DNA from 4 places in the Microcoleus harperi Pol14_C6 genome. Region 4 is predicted to be linked to each of the others. Evidence: riboswitches for the same ligand, from Rfam matches in the RefSeq annotation. Region 4 holds a riboswitch; each other region holds the start of a gene.
The links. A riboswitch is a leader RNA that binds a small molecule or an ion and turns the genes downstream of it on or off. The one in region 4 is predicted to bind cobalamin.
Positions count from the first base shown of each region.

Region 1: another riboswitch for cobalamin. It lies ahead of QUA27_RS13410 (hypothetical protein); the one in region 4 lies ahead of cobG (precorrin-3B synthase).
Region 2: another riboswitch for cobalamin. It lies ahead of QUA27_RS09425 (DUF1636 family protein); the one in region 4 lies ahead of cobG (precorrin-3B synthase).
Region 3: another riboswitch for cobalamin. It lies ahead of QUA27_RS13435 (energy-coupling factor ABC transporter permease); the one in region 4 lies ahead of cobG (precorrin-3B synthase).

Region 1 covers NZ_JAUBQN010000016.1:70,832-75,756, forward strand. The annotation lists gene QUA27_RS13400 (energy-coupling factor ABC transporter ATP-binding protein) at 1-398, opposite strand, end outside; gene QUA27_RS13405 (SAM-dependent methyltransferase) at 739-1,605, opposite strand; gene QUA27_RS13410 (hypothetical protein) at 1,625-2,065, opposite strand; cobalamin riboswitch at 2,222-2,366, opposite strand; gene QUA27_RS13415 (ABC transporter substrate-binding protein) at 2,776-4,188, opposite strand; gene QUA27_RS13420 (DUF2207 domain-containing protein) at 4,485-4,925, opposite strand, start outside.
Region 2 covers NZ_JAUBQN010000009.1:28,251-33,175, reverse strand. The annotation lists gene QUA27_RS09435 (serine/threonine protein kinase) at 1-958, opposite strand, end outside; gene QUA27_RS09430 (serine/threonine protein kinase) at 1,116-3,095, opposite strand; cobalamin riboswitch at 3,230-3,376, shown strand; gene QUA27_RS09425 (DUF1636 family protein) at 3,399-3,809, shown strand; gene cobW (cobalamin biosynthesis protein CobW) at 4,177-4,925, shown strand, end outside.
Region 3 covers NZ_JAUBQN010000016.1:76,212-81,136, forward strand. The annotation lists gene QUA27_RS13420 (DUF2207 domain-containing protein) at 1-142, opposite strand, end outside; gene cbiQ (cobalt ECF transporter T component CbiQ) at 459-1,262, opposite strand; gene QUA27_RS13430 (energy-coupling factor ABC transporter substrate-binding protein) at 1,259-1,591, opposite strand; gene QUA27_RS13435 (energy-coupling factor ABC transporter permease) at 1,595-2,314, opposite strand; cobalamin riboswitch at 2,376-2,522, opposite strand; gene QUA27_RS13440 (Uma2 family endonuclease) at 2,697-3,416, shown strand; gene QUA27_RS13445 (FAD-dependent oxidoreductase) at 3,659-4,925, shown strand, end outside.
Region 4 covers NZ_JAUBQN010000041.1:181-5,105, reverse strand. The annotation lists gene QUA27_RS22350 (element excision factor XisI family protein) at 1-201, shown strand, start outside; gene psbA (photosystem II reaction center subunit D1) at 603-1,685, opposite strand; adenosylcobalamin-variant (AdoCbl-variant) riboswitch at 1,895-1,974, shown strand; gene cobG (precorrin-3B synthase) at 1,983-3,500, shown strand; gene QUA27_RS22335 (precorrin-8X methylmutase) at 3,655-4,284, shown strand; gene QUA27_RS22330 (precorrin-2 C(20)-methyltransferase) at 4,281-4,925, shown strand, end outside.

The DNA of each region.
Region 1 (4,925 bases), on a different contig from region 4:
CTTAGATCGAATTGCTCGATCGCCTGCTGTACCTTTTGAGCAATTTCGGATTCTGTCAAGCCTAAATTGTACAATCCATAGGAAATATCTTCTTCTACCGTCGAAGCTACTAATTGATGTTCAGGATTTTGAAATACGAGTCCGATTTGTTGGCGCAGTTGGATCAAAGATTTGCGATCGTAGCGAAAGGGTTCACCTTGCCAGCTAATGATTCCCTGTTGCGGTTGATACAAGCCATTTGCTAACAGAAAAAAGGTAGTTTTGCCACAGCCATTTTGACCGATCAGCCCGCATCGTTTCCCGGCGGGGACTTTGAGGTTTAAATCATGAATTGCCGATCGAGAACCGCAGGGGTAGGAGTAGGAAGTGCGATCGAATTCGAGAATCCATTGAGACATATTTGTTATTTGTTATTTGTTATTTTTTAAGCTAATACGCATTTAAATTGCATGGTAAAATAAATTTTCCTTCTTGTGGGGTGGGCATCTTGCCCGCCCTCAAACAATTTAAATGCACAACAGCTTATAGCCTTGTTCCCAGGCAGAGCCTGGGAATAAATACCCGGAGGCTCTGCCTCCAATTACTGCTTACCAATGAATGATTACCGATTACCGATTACCGATTTCCATTGTATAGCAATCCTTGCAGGAGTCGTCAACTTTTTACCCCACCCCAACCCTCCCCTTATCAAGGGGAGGGAGTAAGAAATTCACAAATGATTTAGGATTGCTATTTGTGTCAGCCTCGATCTGATTTTGACAACTGCCAAAGTTGCATTTCATAACAGAGATGCTGCTCAAAAAGTTGGCCTGCTTCCAACCCTTCAACCACCAACTTCTTGAACCAGCGGCGAAATATCCAGCGCAGGAATTTGTGGACGGGCGGAACTGTTATCGCAATTAAATCTGCAACATACATCATCGTATTCAGTCCATACCTGCGGAAAGTATCGACATACAAATCGATAGTAGGCAAAATATGAGCGGAAATATCCTCACTTTTTACTAAAGTGAATCCAGCCTGCTTTAATGCTGCATGAAGTTCTGTAACCACATGACAATTAGAGAACATTCCCTCTTTATAATTAGCATCAGATCGCAGCATATCGGCCAGCAGCACGTAGCCACCCTGATTGAGGATTTTGGCGGCACCGTTAGCAATATCAACAGCCGACATATATTGGCTACTTTCGCTAAACAGAATAAGATCGTAGAAATGGGTTGCTTTGAAGTCTTCAAACCTCGTGAGGTGGAAGATTGCCCGATCGCCCGTACACTTAAGAAAGCGCTGCTGTTGAAACGGATCGGGTGCGAGCCCTTCCACTGCAAAACCTCGATCGAGCAAATAAGCCGCATTTCCGCCAATCCCGCAGCCCACATCGAGTATGGTATGAGTGCCTTTGGGGATCGCATCCAACAGTTTTACAGTATAAGCTTGCTGAGCCAGGCGCAATCGTGCGATCGTTAGTTCGTCAGCGGGCACAGGTAGGGTTTCCCAATAGCCGTAGTGAAGGTAGGGCGAATCTGTCAGGCCCAAATAGTAATTAAGCGCTGCATTTTGGTAGCGAGTTACTTTGGAAATTTCGATGGATTTTGGCTGCGACATTCGGAAAATTTAGTAAGTTTTAGGATTTCGGGCAGAGTTGAAATTCTTCCCAGCGCTTGCATACTTGTTCATAGCACTCAACAGGAGAAATTGCCAAGTTTTGCAACAAATTGATATCAATCTGACCGTTGGCGATCGACAAAAATATAATTGCTTCCTTGGGTTCGTAGCCAGCAATGATTTGGAGCAAATTTGAAACAGTGTTTTCCTCTATTTCTAGTTGTTGCAAATAAAGGGTTGCCTCCAAGTCGGAAATAAATTGCAGATCGTACTTGATAGTATCTACGCTCCAATTCACATAGCCGTTAATGGGAGTATTGATTTTGCAAGCAACCAAGCCCCGTCCTCGATTCAAAAAGCCATTCCAAGCAGTATGTCCTATCGACAAAATATTCTGATGAATAAACAAGTTTTGCCAGTAGCCAAAACTACCCTGCCAAACACTATCTTCGATTCGCATTTCTTTTCCATTAAAATAATATACGCTTCAGAACGCAGAGCGAATTACATCAGCGTTCATCTGTGTTTATCTGCTGATATCTGCGGTTAAAAAAGCCCAATCCAATAATTAAAAAAATAATAAACTCACCATCATCCATACCTCGCAGATGAAAAACAACAGGTAAACAAATCGGCGGGCATCCTGACTCAGAGATCCAACGCTCTCATTACAGTTGCGGGACAGCGCCGGATTCGCACCGAACTTTCCCCCTTGCGTCTGATGGCTGTTCTCCATCAGAGCCGATCAATATACGGGGATGTTACCACTATTTGGGATATTTGACAAAAAAGCGATCGGACATCTGCAATAATTCTTGTGGGGAGTAGGGGTTAGGCATCCTGCCGGTCCAAGACTTCCTTTTCAAGTCTATATTGTGATTCGGTGTGTCGCCAGTCATCAGAACAATTTTTCCATTGAGAAATTCATGCCGATCCTGAGAATTTACTTCAGCTTATAGATATTTTTCAGCCGTGTAGGTTGTGGTTTCAACGGGCGCGCTCATATACAACGCTCTCCTTTAATTTTCCCATTTTCTTTTATTTTAAGAATCATGTTAATTAAACATAAAATTCTCTTTTAATCATGCTAAGAAACAGGCAAGATGCCTGTGCCACAAAAAGTTAATTTGATTGTGAAGTTGGCATCCTGCCCGATCGCACTTAACGAACTTACCGCAGCGGGACAAAGTTATAGCCAGTGCTTCCTCCTTGTTTAACTTGCACTAAAATCGTCTTACCAGCCCGATCGCCCGTGGGCAAAAACTTCACATCCTCGCTCGATCCTGCAGCCGAGAAATTCGGATTTCTGAGTGCTTGTTGCAACCCTTCCCGCGTATTGCTTTGCCACAAGCCAGCGATGACAGCTTGAGTCGCGTCAAAACTCGTTGCGGTTCGCCAATTTACTACTCCTCCCCAGCGCTGACTGGCATTTTTAGGAAATGGATTGTTGGGATTAGCTTCAGGATGCCAGGGAACGGGCAAAACAAGCCCGTCCACGTCCTTTTGCCCGTCTTTTAGCGTTTGAAAGGTGTAAAGAGTTGAACTGCTGTAAAGCGCTAATTTGCCTTGATTTGCACGGGCTAGATCGATCGCGCGATCGATGCGATCTACGTGGGATGCTACCATCAATCCTTGTGCACCTTGGCTAACAGCATCCGCGATCGCAGTGTTAGGATTAAATGTCGGCGCTGACAAGTCGCAGACAATAGGAACTAATCTGCCACCTGATGCTGAAAGAGAGGCAATAAATTCATCCTTAAACGAAGCTTTGCCAGCAGCTTGAGAGTCGTAGCAGAAGGCAATATTGCTTTTGCCGACTTGTTTGACGATATACTCTGCTAAAGGAGCAGTCATCGATCGAGTATTGGGGACTGTCCGAAAAATATAGCTGCCAAAACCTGACAAATTATTCGTACTGCTGGTAGGTGTGATCATCACCAGTTTCTTTTCCTGATAAATTGGAGCGGCTGCTAAAGAGGCATTGCTGTCATTATGTCCGATTACCGCTAGAATTTTCGGGTCATTTGCTAATGCTGCTGCAACTTCTTGCGCCACTTCTGGACGGTTATTGTCATTGACAATTTCAACTTGCAAACCGGCACCGTTAATTCCTCCCCTAGTGTTGATTTCATCTTGAGCTTGGGCGACACCCCGGAGGATTTCTTGGGCGATGTTGGGGTTGCTGCCGCTCGGCACGCTGACGGCAATTTTAAGAGAAGTGCGATCGCTTACTCTCGCGTTATTCAAATAGATTACCGTTTCCGGATCGTTGCGATTTTGTTGCAGCGAACCCTGAAATTTTTGAACAGCTTCTTTGTAATCTCCTTTGGCAAAAGCTGTAACGCCTGCTTGCTTTTCGGCTGTTGTTTGCGATGTCAGCAATATCTGATTTCCTAAACTCATGCGAGTTGCGATCGCTCCCGATGCGCTCGTTGCCGGTGTAGATGTAGATGTAGGTGTATTTGAAGTTTGGCTATTCAATAAACCTGGCAGGAACTTGTATGCACCCAACCCAATTAAGCCGAGGGCAATAATAAAAAAAATGGACGGGCGGCTGTTTTTTTGGTTAGTATTTTGATACATAATTTGTGATCGATTTTTTGATAACATAATTATTCATTCAACTACTGTTCACGTCAATTCATATAATTCATTAATTACGTTCATAAAATTCATATTTGTAATACCTGTTGCAGGAAGTACGATCGCCCTTATTCAAATCCGGCCCCCTAAACTAACGAGAATACGAGAATTATCAACAATAGTCCTGGACGCGCGGGTGCTCAGAAACCAGGTTTTTTGCTGAGAAGACGCGTTACAACCCACAGATTAAGTAAAAACCCGGTTTCTTTAATTGTGATGCGTAAGTCCAGTTGATATTAACCACCACCACCGCCACCACCGCCACCACCACCACCGCCACCACCACCGCCACCGCCACCACCGCCGCCACCGCCACCATCGCCATAGCTCATGGCTGGAATTACCTCTTTATACTTGTGATGATAAGAGCAGTTTCGACATTTGCAGGTAACTTCTTGCTTGCCTTCACTGGTATATGTAGGACTCAATAAAACGTTATAAGTCCGTTCTAGTTTGAACGTTTTGCATTCAGGGCAGCGTCGCTTTGCAATGGGTTTGATAATTATTACCGCAATGTATATGATAATCGCTAGAGCGCTGGCCACCCAATAATTTTTTAAAAAGTCGTTTTCTACCGAAGAAGATTGAGATTGGTTGCCAGTTTGTTGCCAGTGAGGTTGAGGTACATTGAGAATTGGCTGAGGAAATGCCACCTGCACTTCTAATTCTTGTTGGGG
Region 2 (4,925 bases), on a different contig from region 4:
TCTTAGGGTTCAAATTTGCTGAGTTGATTACTGGTTTGATATCTACTGCTGTTTGAGGTTCGGGAGATTTCCAAAAAAGCGGAATAAAAATAGCAGAAATTGCTGTTAATACTCCGACTGATATCAATACCGGTTTTAAGTTGTTACGCTGCTGAACTACTTCGAGGGGAATCAAAGCATTGAGGGCAGCATCTGCGGAAGGATAGCGGTGTTTGAAATTGGGTTCCACCATTTTTTGCAGCCACTCAAGAAATTCTGGAGTTAGCTGCGGCAAGCGATTTTTAAAATTAATCCGCCCCGTATCATCCATCAAACTGCCAATTTCGGTAGAAGTGATGCCGATTAGCAAGCAAATTAGCGTCGCGCCGAGACTGTATAAATCCGATGCAACAGTTAGCTGCCGATTGAACATTTGTTCTGGCGGCATAAAGCCCAAAGTGCCTTTAACAACGCTGCTGGCGGCCACTTCTCCCCCGCCGATTCTAGCAAATCCAAAATCGACAAGGCTGACATTCAGGCGATCGTCCACCAAGATATTTTCCGGTTTTAAATCTCTGTGAATCACTGGCGGAACGCGGTTTTGCAAGTATTTGAGAATTTCTAAAACAGAGATAGCAATTTGCTTGGTTCGCTGCGGTGTTAGCTGGCGCAAAATAGCGAGAGAATCGGCATTTTTGTATTCCTGTACCATGCAAAAACCCGATGCAGTTTGGAAGGAATCTAAATAGCGGGGAATGTTGGGATAATCCAGTTCTCGCAAAATCTGAATTTCTTGTTCGCACGCTTGATATTGAGCCCAATTAGCACCTGTTTGGGCAAATTGAAATTGTTTGACGGCGACGGAACGTTGGGTATTAATTTCGGTAGCGAGATAGGTAACTCTCCCGCCGGCGCGGTTGTGTCCGAGTTCGCGAGTTACTTGATAGCCGTAGTTGGAAAAGTCAGGAAAAGCATTCATAAATTTGTCAGGTTTGTAGTAAGGACTTCAGTCCAAAAAAAGTTTGTAGTAAGGACTTCAGTCCAAAAAAGGTTTGTAGTAAGGACTTCAGTCCAAAAAAGGTTTGTAGTAAGGACTTCAGTCTTTAAGGACTAAAGTCCCTACTACGAACAAGTTTTTACGGTTTGATTAAATGGGGTTGGGATTTTCGATAGTTGGCAATAATTTGATTTCTTTTAAAAACTATCAGATTGAGTAAGGGAATAGCAGTGAGGGCGACGGGAGCGATCGTAATTCCTCCGACAAGTAAAAGTTCCATGATTTCAACCGAATCCATATTAGTTGCCAATTTAAAAAACAGTTGCAATGCGGTTCCTAAGCTGATGCAAAATCCAGCCGTGAGAAAGGCGAGTGTCACAGCATCTTGCTTCAAACAACCTTTTTTAATGCGATCGGAAATTCCAGGTTTAGCTAAAGTATAAACTACCAACCAACAAAAGGAACTAAATAAAAGTAGAAGTATCAAGTAAATACTAATCCCTAAAGGTTGTGTCATCCCAAAATTTAATCCCAGGGCAAGCGAAGATATAAAAGTCAGTCCCGAAGCTGCAAATGCCCAGAGTGTCAAAGTCCAACTACTGGCAACACTACCGGCCGCAGCACCAACTAAAGCTGATGCCACCAAGCAAACTAATAAAGGGATGATTTTACTCAGATTATCGCCCAAATTAATCTCGAAAACTGAGGCAAAAGCGCTTGTTAATATCGACATAGCTGTAATTCCAAAGCTCGCTCCGAAAACGGCTCCAAACCAATTGATTTCAGTTCCCTTTACTTCAGCATATAGCGTTATTTCCGCTGCTATAAATCCATTAACAAGCGGAGAAATTAAAAACATCGATAAAAACAGTGGATGGATTTCGCAACCCAACAGCCAACCGGCGAAAACAAACACCACCATGAAAAGCAGTCTCTTTTTAGACAAAGATAGTGTTGGTTTGGATTCGGGAAGGCGCGCAGTTTTAACTTGAATTGCAACTTGATAAGTATTTGGTTCAGAATTAGCGCGCAGTACAATCTGGCGTTGATAAGTTTGGCTGGCCAGCAATTTGCTCGTATCTACCGCAATCTGACACTCCAATTCATTGCTTTCAAATGATGGCGGTTCAAAAGAAATCCAAGAATGGTCGTAAGGCGTGTGCGGCGGATCGTTCGGATGCGGCGCGACTTCCCATCTTCCTGTTAAAATTGTATCGGGAATTGGGTTGCTAATGGCGATCGCCCGTATGATAATTTCTCCATATTCAGTAGCAGTAAATTTCAGTTGATCGCGCTCAATTCTCACTTTTGGCAAGTTGCTGACATCCAAAGATTCTAGTGCAGTTAAAGCATGAGCCGCCGACTGATATCTATCTTGAATTCTCGGCGCTACCATTCTTTCCAACCAATTCATCCAACCTTGCTGCAACGGCGGTACTAAATGCCGAAAATGAATGCTATAATTAGCATCAATTAAATTACCGACATCCGCAGATTTTGTCCCAGTTAACAAACAAATCAGCGTTATCCCCAAGCCGTAAAGATCCGAGGCTTTGCTTAATTCCCGGTTGAACATTTGCTCCGGTGGCATAAATCCCATCGTACCTTTGACAACGCTGCTGGCGGCGATATTTCCACCTCCTAACCGCGCAAAACCGAAGTCTACTAAGTAAACATTTAACTGTTCGTCGATTAACAAGTTTTCCGGTTTGATGTCGCGGTGAATTATCGGTGGTTTCTGAGCTTGCAGGTAAACTAAAATCTCTAAAGTGGCGATCGCAATTTGCTTGATATCCGGCGGCGCAAAAGTCCGGGCGACAGCAGATTCGGCATTTTTGTATTCCTGCACCATGCAGAAACCGCTGTCAGTTTGAAAAGAATCGAGATAGCGGGGAATGCCCGGAAAATCCAGATTTTGCAAAACTTTAATTTCTTGTTCGTAAGCTGCGTATTCTTCCCAGCTAGCACCTAATTGGGCAAATTGAAATTGCTTAATTACAACGGATTTTTTTGTGTTAATTTTTGTGGCGAGATAGGTAACGCGGCCGCCCAAACTGTTGTATCCGAGTTCGCGACTTATTTGATAGCCATGTTGGGAAAAGTCAGGAAAAGCGTTCATAGGTAATTACTATGGTTGGTAGTAAGGACTTTAGTGCTGAAGCCGTTATCTTATAAGGACTAAAGTCCTTACTACGAACGAAACGATCGCTCCTACAAACATAACTTTTTTGAAAAAAGGCGGCAAGTGCGGTATGATGTGATTTCGCGATCGGTTCTAGCGGGGAGCAGTCGCTAGAGGAAACGGGGAAAGTTCGGTGCAAGTCCGGCGCTGTCCCGCAACTGTAATGAAACGCTTGTTGTTTCTAAAGTCAGAATGCCCGCCGATATCTAACTCACTTTTGAACGCATCTGCGAGGTACGGATGATGGATGGAATTAATGCGACTGTACGCACAAAGCACAATTTGTTTGTTTGCACTGCTTGCGCTAGTGTTTGGAAAAACGGCAAGCGCGAAGGCAAAAGCGGCGGTCAACAATTCATGGAAAATTTGTCCGAACTCGCTAAAGATTGGGAGTTTTCCGATAAATTTGAAATTCAAGAAGTTGAGTGCATGAGTGCTTGCAGTCACTCTTGTGCGGTGTCTTTTGCTGCTGTCGGAAAGTACACTTATCTGTTTGGCGATTTACCAGCAAATGAGGCGGAAAGCATCGAGGCGGTACTCGAATGCGCGGGTCAATACTATGCTAAGCCGGACGGTTTGTTGCCTTGGTCTGAGCGTCCTCAAGCTCTGAAAAAAGGCGTTTTAGCAAAGATTCCACCGCTGGCAAATTAGAACCTTTCTCGTTACCATGCTCTGCCCATTGGTGACAACTTAACGTCAAACCGATCGTCTCTGTTGTTTTTATCTAAATCTAGATCCCCCTAACCCCCCTTAACAAGGGGGGGACAAGAAATATTCTCAAATTCCCCCTTCTTAAGGGGGATTTAGGGGGATCTAGACTTTGCCAAAAAGCGACTTTTATTGTAGGTTTCAGTCTTAAGTTGTTACCTACGATCTCGGCCTGGTAACGCATACTCAGAGGATCTGCTTCGTATTAAAAGCGCTCCTTTATTCCAGCGAGGCAGAGCCTCTAGATCGGCATTCCCCGGCAGAGCTTGGGAACGAGATATCCCACCATCAAATAAGCACAAAATTATCAATGCACAAAATTCCTGTTACTGTCATCACTGGTTTTCTTGGTAGCGGCAAAACTACTTTAATTCGCCACTTATTGCAAAATAATCAAGGTCGCCGCATTGCTGTTCTGGTTAACGAATTTGGCGAAATCGGAATTGACGGAGAATTGCTGCGCGATTGTCAAGTTTGCGACGAAGAAGAAGATGTCAACAGCAATATTGTAGAACTAACAAATGGTTGTCTTTGCTGCACTGTTCAAGAGGAATTCTTGCCGACTATGCAGGAATTGTTGAAGCGCAGAGAAAAAATTGATTGTATTGTAATAGAAACTTCTGGTCTCGCACTTCCTAAACCTTTAATTCAAGCTTTTCGCTGGCCGGAAATTCGCACGGGTGCTACTGTAGACGGTGTTGTTGCTGTTGTCGATTGCGAAGCTGTTGCTAGCGGTACTTTTGTCGGTGATATTGATGCTTTGATGGCACAGCGACAGGCTGATGATAGTTTGGATCACGAAACTCCGATCGAGGAATTGTTTGAAGACCAGTTAGCCTGTGCCGATATGGTACTTTTAACGAAAGTCGATCGCGTAGATGTGGAAACTCACACCAAAGTCCAAAGCTGGTTGCAGCAAGAGTTGCGTCCGAGTGTGAAAATTGTGCCCTGCAAAGGTGGCGAAATTAACCCTGATGTTCTCATGGGATTTAATGCGGCGGTTGAGGATGATTTGGAGTCTCGCCCGAGTCACCACGATGCTGAGGAGGAACACGAACA
Region 3 (4,925 bases), on a different contig from region 4:
TGGTCTGAACGTCGATGATGACATCAATATTCTCCCAGTAGAAGGGTAATTTTTGGGCCGCTACATGAGTGACTGTGACCAGAAATACGGTCAATAAGGTGGTGAAGAAATAAAGGATTTTTTTGAAAGGCCGTTGATTCATAATATGATGCCTATTGAACAGCTATTGATGACTATTATTCAATAGGTTTTTGGTGAGGTCAATTCATATAATTCATTGATTTAGTTCATAAAAGTCATATTTATAAGATGAAGCTTGGGATAGTGGGCTTTTTTGGGACGGGCTAGAAGCCCATCCCACATTTTTTTTGATTGCTAAGGTGGTGTTAATCGGATTTTTATAATCCTGTCTTTTGAAACTATTGTGGGGTGGTATTGGAGCAGCGACCCAAAGTTTAATTTTTACAATCCTGTTTATTGCAACTATTGTGGGGTGGGCTTCTAGCCCGCCCCAAGGTTTAATTAGGTTGAAATACAATACTTAACAGGGTTAAAACGGTGCAACCAAACACGGCTTCAAATGTATATCTTCGCGAAGGTTTGTAAGGGTAAGAATTCCAAACGCGCAGTTCTCCATTAAAGCCGCGAGACGCTAAACTCAGCGACACTTGACGGTAGTTTTCCAAAGTTCGCTGAAGCAATTGCCCGATTAAAATTCCTAAACTGTGCATTCCCAGTTTCCAAGTGCGGTAGCCGCAGCGCGAGTTTTGTGCTATCCAAAGTTCATCGGCGATCGCCAATAAGCTAAAAATAAACCGATACATTAGTAATAGCAGTTCTGTGACCAACTCTGGACAGCGTAATTGTCTGAGAATTTGCAAGATTTCGGTAAATGGAACCGTCAAGAGGATGAAATACATACAGCTTGTCGATGCGAAGGCGCGGGCAAATAGCAAGCTCACTTGGTATATGCCGGTGCGGCTCACATACAGATAAAAAGTGCTGATGCTAATGCCCCAACCTTGCCAAATATCCCACCCAATTGCAGGGATACGATCGCCCGCAACCGCACCTAGCGCCAAAGCAGGCAAACTTGTCAGCAAAAACATCAACGGTAGCGACAGCAACCGCAAATACAGTTTTCCCGGAATACCCGCATAGACGACGATCCAGACGCCCAACCAAAGGGCGATCGACAATTGGACGATCGCCCCAGAAACTAGAGACAGAATTAACAGGGCGATCGCAAAGGATAACTTGTGAGATGGCGGCAACCCCCGCAAGCGATTTGTATAAGCCAGACTATCAATCTGATGGTTCATTCCGACGATTTATTATCAGACTGCTGCCGAGATTGCGATCGGCCTTTATACAACCCAATGACGTACCCAACTACGCCAGCCCCCATCGCCGCTTGAGACGCAAACAATAGACTTGAAATTTCTCCGCTAGCCGGCTCAAACAAGTGATTGAACCAAGGTTTATAACCCGGTTTAATTTCGGTAATTGCTTTCTTAGCTTGGTCATCGGCACCGCCATATTCACCCCGCACAAAAACGAGAGGAAACGCTGCCAGAACAATCACAGCGCCAGCCAAAAGCCAATTTTGCCGCGAAGTAGATTGGTGATTGTTTGTAGTTTTTTGACTCACGGCTTATGACTCCTGTCTTAATAATTTCAAAGTTTCTAACTCCGGCTTCCCGTAAGAATGCAGCCAATTCCAGACCAATAGAGTCAGCAATCCCTCACTGATAGCTAGGGGTACTTGAGTGATAGCAAAGATGCCCGCAAACTTGAGAAACGAAGCCATAAAACCGCCGCTGGCTGCCGGAAAAGCTAACGCTAATTGAATCGAAGTCGTCACATAAGTCAGCAAATCGGCCAAAGCCGCAGCACAAAAAATTGCCGCCCGCTGGCTACCAGTTCGCAACAGCAATCGATAGATAAAATACGCAGCGAAAGGGCCGACAATCGCCATCGAAAACATATTCGCTCCCAGCGTTGTCAAGCCACCATGCGCTAACAGTAACGTTTGAAACAACAAAACTAAAGCCCCCAGTACAGCCATCACCGAAGGGCCGAACAAAATTGCCCCCAAACCGGTACCCGTCGGGTGAGAACAACTGCCCGTTACCGAGGGAATTTTTAAAGCAGAAAGCACAAAAGTAAACGCACCCGCCAACGCAAGCAATAGTTTAAGTTCCGGGTGTTCTTTTGTAATGCGAGTAATTGAACGCAACCCAAAGGCAAAAAAAGGCAACGCCACCATCCACCAAAACGCAGCCCATTGCACCGGCAAAAAACCTTCCGAAATGTGCATAGCTGCGGCGGGCGTTGCCGATGCCAGGACAATATAACAACTCAAGCCAGCCATCAATCCCAAGCTGACCAATTTCCGATTTCTGGTCTTCACGCTGAACCTCGCAGATGAGACTATGTAAATTAACACATCGGCGGGCATCCTGACTCAGAAAGCGACATGACTCTCATTACAGTTGCGGGACAGCGCCGGACTTGCACCGAACTTTCCCCGTTTCCTCTAACGGCTGCTCCCCATTAGAACCGACTCGTTAGACATAGTTTAGTCGATCGCGTAAGTCTCAGCAAATATTTTACAAAAATTTATTCAGATTACCTAAGTCAAAATTACCTATCATATTCTCTTCTTTTCCTTCGCGTCTTGGCGGTTCGTTCAATAAATACTATCCCTCAACAAATCAACGGTATAATATTAGTGAGTTTTGAGGAAAGCCGCAATGTTACAGTACAACTTGCCGAGGAACTTGCCCTCCGCCGATGAACTACCCGACTCGGATGAAACGCCTGTGGATAACGAACTGCAAGAGCTAATACCAGGGTTGTTAAAAGCCATATTGCTCATACTTTGGTCAGAACGCATGGACTGGTTTTTTGGCATAGATATGGGTATCTATTATCACCCGGATAAACCTGCCATTGTGCCCGATGCTTTCTTGAGTTTAGGTGTAGAAAGGTTTTATGATGAAGAATTGCGTCCCAGTTACGTGTTGTGGGATGAAAATGTTCTGCCGACTTTTGTGCTAGAAGTTGTTTCCCCAACTTATCGCAAGGAATACAGCACAAAATTGGAGGAATATCAAGCTTTAGGCGTACTTTATTACGTCATTTATTCTTCCCGCCGCCGTCGTAAACCCCGTTTAGAAGTACACAAGTTAGTCAATGGAAAGTATGAATTACAGCCAGGAAATCCAGTTTGGATGCCTGAAATTGGTTTAGGAATTGGTTGTGAAAGGGGAAGTTATTCTGGGGTGACAAGGGAGTGGTTGTATTGGTATGATGCCGAGGGAAAACGTTATCTGACTCCTGAAGAACAGGTGAAAGAATCAGCGCAGCGCGCCCAACAGGAATCCCAGCGCGCCGATCGATTAGCTGAACGTTCCGATCGACTAGCTCAGCGATTGCGGGAGTTGGGGATAGATCCTGATAATATGACCTGATGGCAATCAAGAGTACCAGACTGACCGACTCTAGACGCTCAGAAACCGGGTTTTTCAACCGAGATCGATCGTCCTCAACGAAAGATTTTCAGGAAAAAACCCGGTTTCTGCATCCAGGAATATGTGAATATTTATCGCAAAAATCAGGAAAGAGCGAGCTAGAGTTGGGAAAAACAGAGAGTTTGACGGCAAACATTGAGATCCCGCTCGAAAAGATGAAAATCAGGAGAGGTTATTAAATAATGGTCATGGATCTGCGTTCTTACGATATCATCTGTTTTGGTGATGAAGTTCCAGGAGTTCTAGCTGTTATCTCGGCCTCCAGAGAATATCTTCGCCGCACAAAGCGTTATCCGCGAATTCTGCTGATGTCTAAAGGAAGCTTGCAAGAAGGAATTGGCGGGCATTTGGTAAGAGGTGGCCTTGCTTATTTAGATAGAAGTCAGATTAGTGAAGAACTTCAACAATCTTTAAAGTTAGATATCTTTGGTTCACCGGCGACAATCTATAAAGAATTTTTACAAAAATCCGGCGTTAAGGCAATTGCACTTGACCCCCGCAAAGCCAGTGCAGTGCTGAAAGAAATGCTCGTACAAGCTGGCGCAGATCTCCTCAGCAAAGTAGAAATTCAATCAGTCAGTAAAGAAGGTCAAAAAATTGCCAGTATAACCACCTCTAAAGGCGTAGTTTATGCCGGCAAGCAATTTATTGATGCCACTGTCAATGCCGAATTAGCTCAAGCTGCCGGTGTAAGAAAGCTGAAGGGATTTGAAACATTTGGTCTGCCTAACTCAGAACTTCCAGTCACCCTCGTTTTTGAAACCCAAGGACTCAGTGCAAGAGCACTGAAAGAATTCGATTATATTTATCTAAAACGCTTCACAAACCTGGCCGATTCAGAAAGTCAAAAATTTTTGCTCTACGCTGCCGACAAGGATGTCAAACTAGCACAAGAACTGCGGCGGGAAATGCTCGACACCCAAGGAAATCTCAAAACTCTGTGGGCGGGTAACGATTACATCGATGTTCGCTCGCCGGCTCTGTCTGTAGCCTACCACTCCTTTAGAGGAATAAAACTATCTTTTCCTGAAACTGGCATAATTTTAGATGAGGGAAATATAGCCATGCTTCCAAATGACAGACTTTCGTGGAATGCGCTTTTATTTGGCGTCACCAGCAGCGAAGCGGAAGCCTTAGCGAGAAGCGGCAGCAAACCCACGGCTAATATGCAAAGAGAGATGTTATTTGTTACAACTTGGCTGAAGAGTTTGGGGGCTACTTCTGTTACTTATTCGTCAGAAGTTTATATCAGACACGCTGGCAATGTGACGGGAGTTGTAGAACCTTTAACCGGCGCAAAAATGCTGTTAGGTGGCGTACCTGCTAATGAAGCCCTGGCAACATTTAGCTATCATTTTGATGTACGCGGAGGCATCCCGGGTATTGGCGAGAAAGCAAACAGTCTAGGATGGTTTAAAAGTCTGAGCTTTAAACACCCTATCTTTAATA
Region 4 (4,925 bases):
CAACAAGACATTGAGACATTCTTGATTACAAACGAACAAAACGGTCATTACATCTGGATGAACCTGGGCTGGCCAAAGGGCGAGCGCACTACCGATATCACTGTTTACGTTCGGATTCGCGATCGCAAATTCTGGATTGAGGAAGACTGGACAGAAGATGGGATTGCAACGGATTTGGTGCGCGCTGGAGTTCCCAAGTAAGATATTGTTTTGGCATTTCACGAGCCTGGGATGCGGCAGTACACAGATTTTGCAGTAGCTTCGTAGCACTTCAGGGATGGGAAAATTAAAAAGCTCGATCGCACAGCTATTGATGGTTATTTATTGAACAAAATTTTTTTGAAACATTAGTGTACTTACCACCATATTCTCCTCTAGCTAAACAAGATTGAGCCAAGAAGAGTCTTGGTTAAAGAGTCGAACCCGCCAACAACTGCAACAGTTTGATTGTTTACGTTCTGGTAATTGAAGATGTCTTAGGTCAAGCGTCCTAACTGCCTTAGCGACTGCGATACTTCCCATCCCCCCAGTAAAACTCTTTTTTCCCAAAACAAAAAGCGCCCCTATTTCTAGGAGCGCTTTTTGTTATCTCAGACTAAAACTTAGCCATTGATAGAAGGAGCAACCAAAGCTACAGGAGTGACTTCACTTGCAGCCAAGTCAAGCGGGAAGTTGTGAGCGTTGCGCTCGTGCATTACTTCCATACCCAAGTTAGCGCGGTTGATCACATCAGCCCAAGTATTGATGACACGACCTTGAGAGTCGATAATCGATTGGTTGAAGTTGAAACCGTTCAAGTTGAAAGCCATCGTGGAGATACCCAAAGCGGTAAACCAGATGCCGACTACTGGCCATGCACCTAACAAGAAGTGCAAGGAACGGCTGTTGTTGAATGAAGCGTATTGGAAAATCAAACGACCGAAGTAGCCGTGGGCTGCGACGATGTTGTAGGTTTCTTCTTCTTGACCGAATTTGTAACCGTAGTTTTGCGATTCGGTTTCGGTTGTTTCACGAACCAAGGAAGATGTTACCAAAGAACCGTGCATGGCGGAGAACAAGCTACCACCGAAGACACCAGCAACTCCCAACATGTGGAACGGGTGCATCAGGATGTTGTGCTCAGCTTGGAACACGATCATGAAGTTGAATGTGCCGGAGATACCCAAAGGCATACCGTCAGAGAACGAACCTTGACCAATTGGGTAGATCAAGAATACTGCGGTTGCTGCTGCAACTGGTGCAGAGTAAGCGACGCAGATCCAAGGACGCATACCTAAGCGGTAGGACAGTTCCCATTCACGACCCATGTAGCAAAATACACCGATCAGGAAGTGGAAAATTACCAATTGGTAAGGGCCGCCGTTGTACAACCACTCATCGAGGGAAGCTGCTTCCCAGATTGGGTAGAAGTGCAAGCCGATGGCGTTGGATGAAGGAACAACTGCACCTGTGATGATGTTGTTGCCGTACATCAAGGAACCTGCTACTGGTTCGCGGATGCCGTCGATGTCCACTGGAGGGGCAGCGATGAAGGCGATGATGTAGCAGATGGTGGCGCTGAGCAAGGTAGGAATCATCAAGACTCCGAACCAACCTACATAAATGCGGTTGTCGGTGCTTGTGACCCACTCGCAGAAGCGTTCCCAGACGTTGGCGCTTTCGCGCTGCTGTAAGGTTGTTGTCATGGTTTTATGATTGCTGTATTTGGTTGTCAATGTTCGGATGATGTTTATATTATTAACGGTGTTGTTAAGGTTTGTAAAGGGGTTGAGCGACAGTTAAACTGATGACTGATATTAGGAAAGCTGATGAAACCAGAGAGATGGGCGATCGTCAGGGGTTTTGTTAAGAAAGTTGAGGGTTTTGCTTTCTGTGGGTCAGCTCGTGATACCTTTCTAAAACCTGAAAGCGGGAAAGTCCGGTGCAATTCCGGCGCTGTGCCGCAACTGTAAAAGTCAGAATGCCGATTTCGGGGGCGCTTTGTGGGCGTTTACTTTTGGATTCCCTGCGTAGCACGGGGAGGAGATTATTTGTTAGCTTTGACTGATTTGCCGACTTGTCCGGGTTTATTTTACGGTTCCCAAGCCCGAGACGGAGTTTTATCGAGAATGCGGATTCCGGGGGGAATTTTAAACGCGCAGCAGTGTCGGACTATCGCCGATTTGGCCGCTCAATACAGTACCGGCTGTTTGCAAGTGACAAATCGGGCAAATTTGCAAATCCGAGAAGTGAACTCGGAAATAGCCCCGGAAGTCTGGAACCGCTTGCAGGAATTGGGGATAGCGTCTCGCCGCGTTGAAGTTGACCCGATTCGCAATATTATGGCAAGTCCGACAGCAGGGATCGATCGCCAGCAGTTACTGGATACTCGGCCGCTAGTCAAAGCTTGGGATGATTACCTGCAAACACATTCCGAGTTGTCGAAACTTTCGCCTAAGTTCAGTATTGGCTTCGACGGCGGGGAATCGGTTTCGATCCAGGCTTTACGCAACGATATTTTATTAGCTGCATGCGGTCGTTCAACCCAATCAGGAATCGTTTTTCGGCTGCATTTAAACAGCGATACAGGAATTTTAATCCCAGAATCGCAATGTATTTCAGTATTAGCCGCCCTTGCTAGCACCTATCTTGAATATACCAAAATAAGACCTCGAATTGATGGCAAAAAACCGCGTTTGCGTCACCTGCTGGCAGATTGGGGCGCTGAAAGTTATCTAGAAAGGGTACAGCAGAATTTACCATTTTTATGGCAATTCACATCTTGCACCTTTCCCAAAAACAGCCAAGATGCCTCATCTGAAAAATCCCTCCCCCATCACCGACATCTCGGCATTCATCCTCAACGACAGTCCGGTTTCTCCTACATGGGAATTGCACTGCCTTTCGGTAGGCTAGAATCAAAGCAACTGCGGAATTTGGCAAGTTTAGCCCAAAATCTAGCCAGCGGTACCCTGAGACTTACGCCGTGGCAAAATCTGCTAATTTCTGATATCCCCAACTCCCAGCTTTTTGAGGTAAAACAGCAAGTGGCAGATTTGGGATTGCACTCGTCGGCGACTCGCCTAGATTCGTGCTTGGTGGCTTGTGCCGGCAGCAGCGGCTGTGCGTCGGCGGCGACAGATACTCAAAGTCACGCCCTAGCAATGGTGAGGGATTTAGCGCAAAAATTGACGATCGACCTGCCGATTAACATTCATTTCAGCGGTTGCGAAAAGTCCTGCGCCCAGCACCAGCCAATTGATATCACGCTGGTGGGAATTCAGATTGAGCGAGGAGACGAGACGATCGAAGGTTACGACATTTATGCGGGTAGAAAAGATTTGCCCTTCGGACGACAAATTTTTCAGGCGGTGAGTGCGATCGAGATGCCCGGTGCGATCGAGCGAATGTTGCGGGTGTATCAGCGGTTTCGGGAGCCTGTGGAGTCATTGGGTGAGTTTGTCGATCGCCAGGCGATCGACCAATTGCAGGAGTTGTTGAGCACCGAAAATAGGAATTGAAAGTGAAAAAATATCCCATAAAAAAAGACAAATTTTAAGCATTTCTCTTTCTATCTCTCTTGAGATTTCTTCCCTCGCGCCCTTCACGCCTTCGCGGTTCATTCAAAAAATCTATTTCACAAATCCCACAAAATTCCCATAGCAGTTTTAAACAATGATTGACTACATTCGAGACGGAACAGAAATCTACATTAAATCCTTCGCTACAATTCGAGCCGAAGCAGATTTGTCAAGCTTGCCGCCCGATTTAGAATCCGTAGCCGTGCGACTAATTCACAGTTGCGGCATGACCGATATTGTTGCAGATTTAGCAGCTTCCCCCGGTGCAGCCACCTGCGGACGCCAAGCCCTCGTCGCAGGTGCGCCGATTCTGTGCGATGCCCGGATGGTAGCCGAAGGCATCACTCGCAAACGTCTTCCCGCTGATAATCCGGTGATTTGCACCCTCTGGCATTCCGAAATCCCAGAGTTGGCGCGGCAAATGGGAAATACTCGATCGGCCGCAGCCCTTGATTTATGGCTAGACAACTTGCAGGGTGCGGTTGTGGCAATTGGCAATGCCCCGACTGCTTTGTTCCGACTGCTGGAAATGCTGGATGCCGGAGCACCCAAACCGGCTTTAATTTTGGGTTTCCCGGTAGGATTTGTCGGGGCCGCCGAATCCAAAGCCGAACTGGCGGCCAACAGTCGGGGAGTGCCATTTATTACGTTGCACGGGCGGCGCGGCGGCAGTGCAATGGCAACGGCGGCAGTGAATGCGTTAGCGAAAAAGGATGAATTATGACTAAGGCTAGTGGTAAATTGTACGGTTTGGGTATTGGCCCTGGCGATCCAGAGTTGATTACTTTGAAAGCTTATCGGATTTTGCAATCGGTGCCGGTGATTGCTTATCCGGCGATGGAAAATGGTAAGGTGCTGGCGCGGGCGATCGTCGCCGATTATCTGCGCCCGGAGCAAATTGAGATTCCGATGCCGTTGCCTTTTAGTCCGACGCGATCGTCTCAACCTTATTATGATATTGCTGCCGAGAAAATTGCCGCACATCTGAGCGAGGGGCGGGATGTGGCGGTGCTATGTGAGGGCGAACCTTTTCTCTACGGTTCGTTTATGTATCTATTCAACCGTTTGTCGGGGAGATTTACGACTGAAGTTGTGCCGGGAATTTCTTCGACAATGGCGAGTGCGGCTGCGTTGGGAGTGCCGCTGACTTATCGTAACGATGTGTTAAGTATTATGCCTGCGACGCTGGATGCTGAGGTTTTGCGCGATCGACTGGCGGTTGTTGATGCTGCTGTGATTATTAAGCTGGGTCGGCATTTTGCGAAAGTCCGAGACGTACTGATTGAGTTGGGACAGTTCGATCGAGCACTGTATATAGAACGCGCCACTATGCCGAATCAGCGAATTCGGGCGATCGCAGATGTC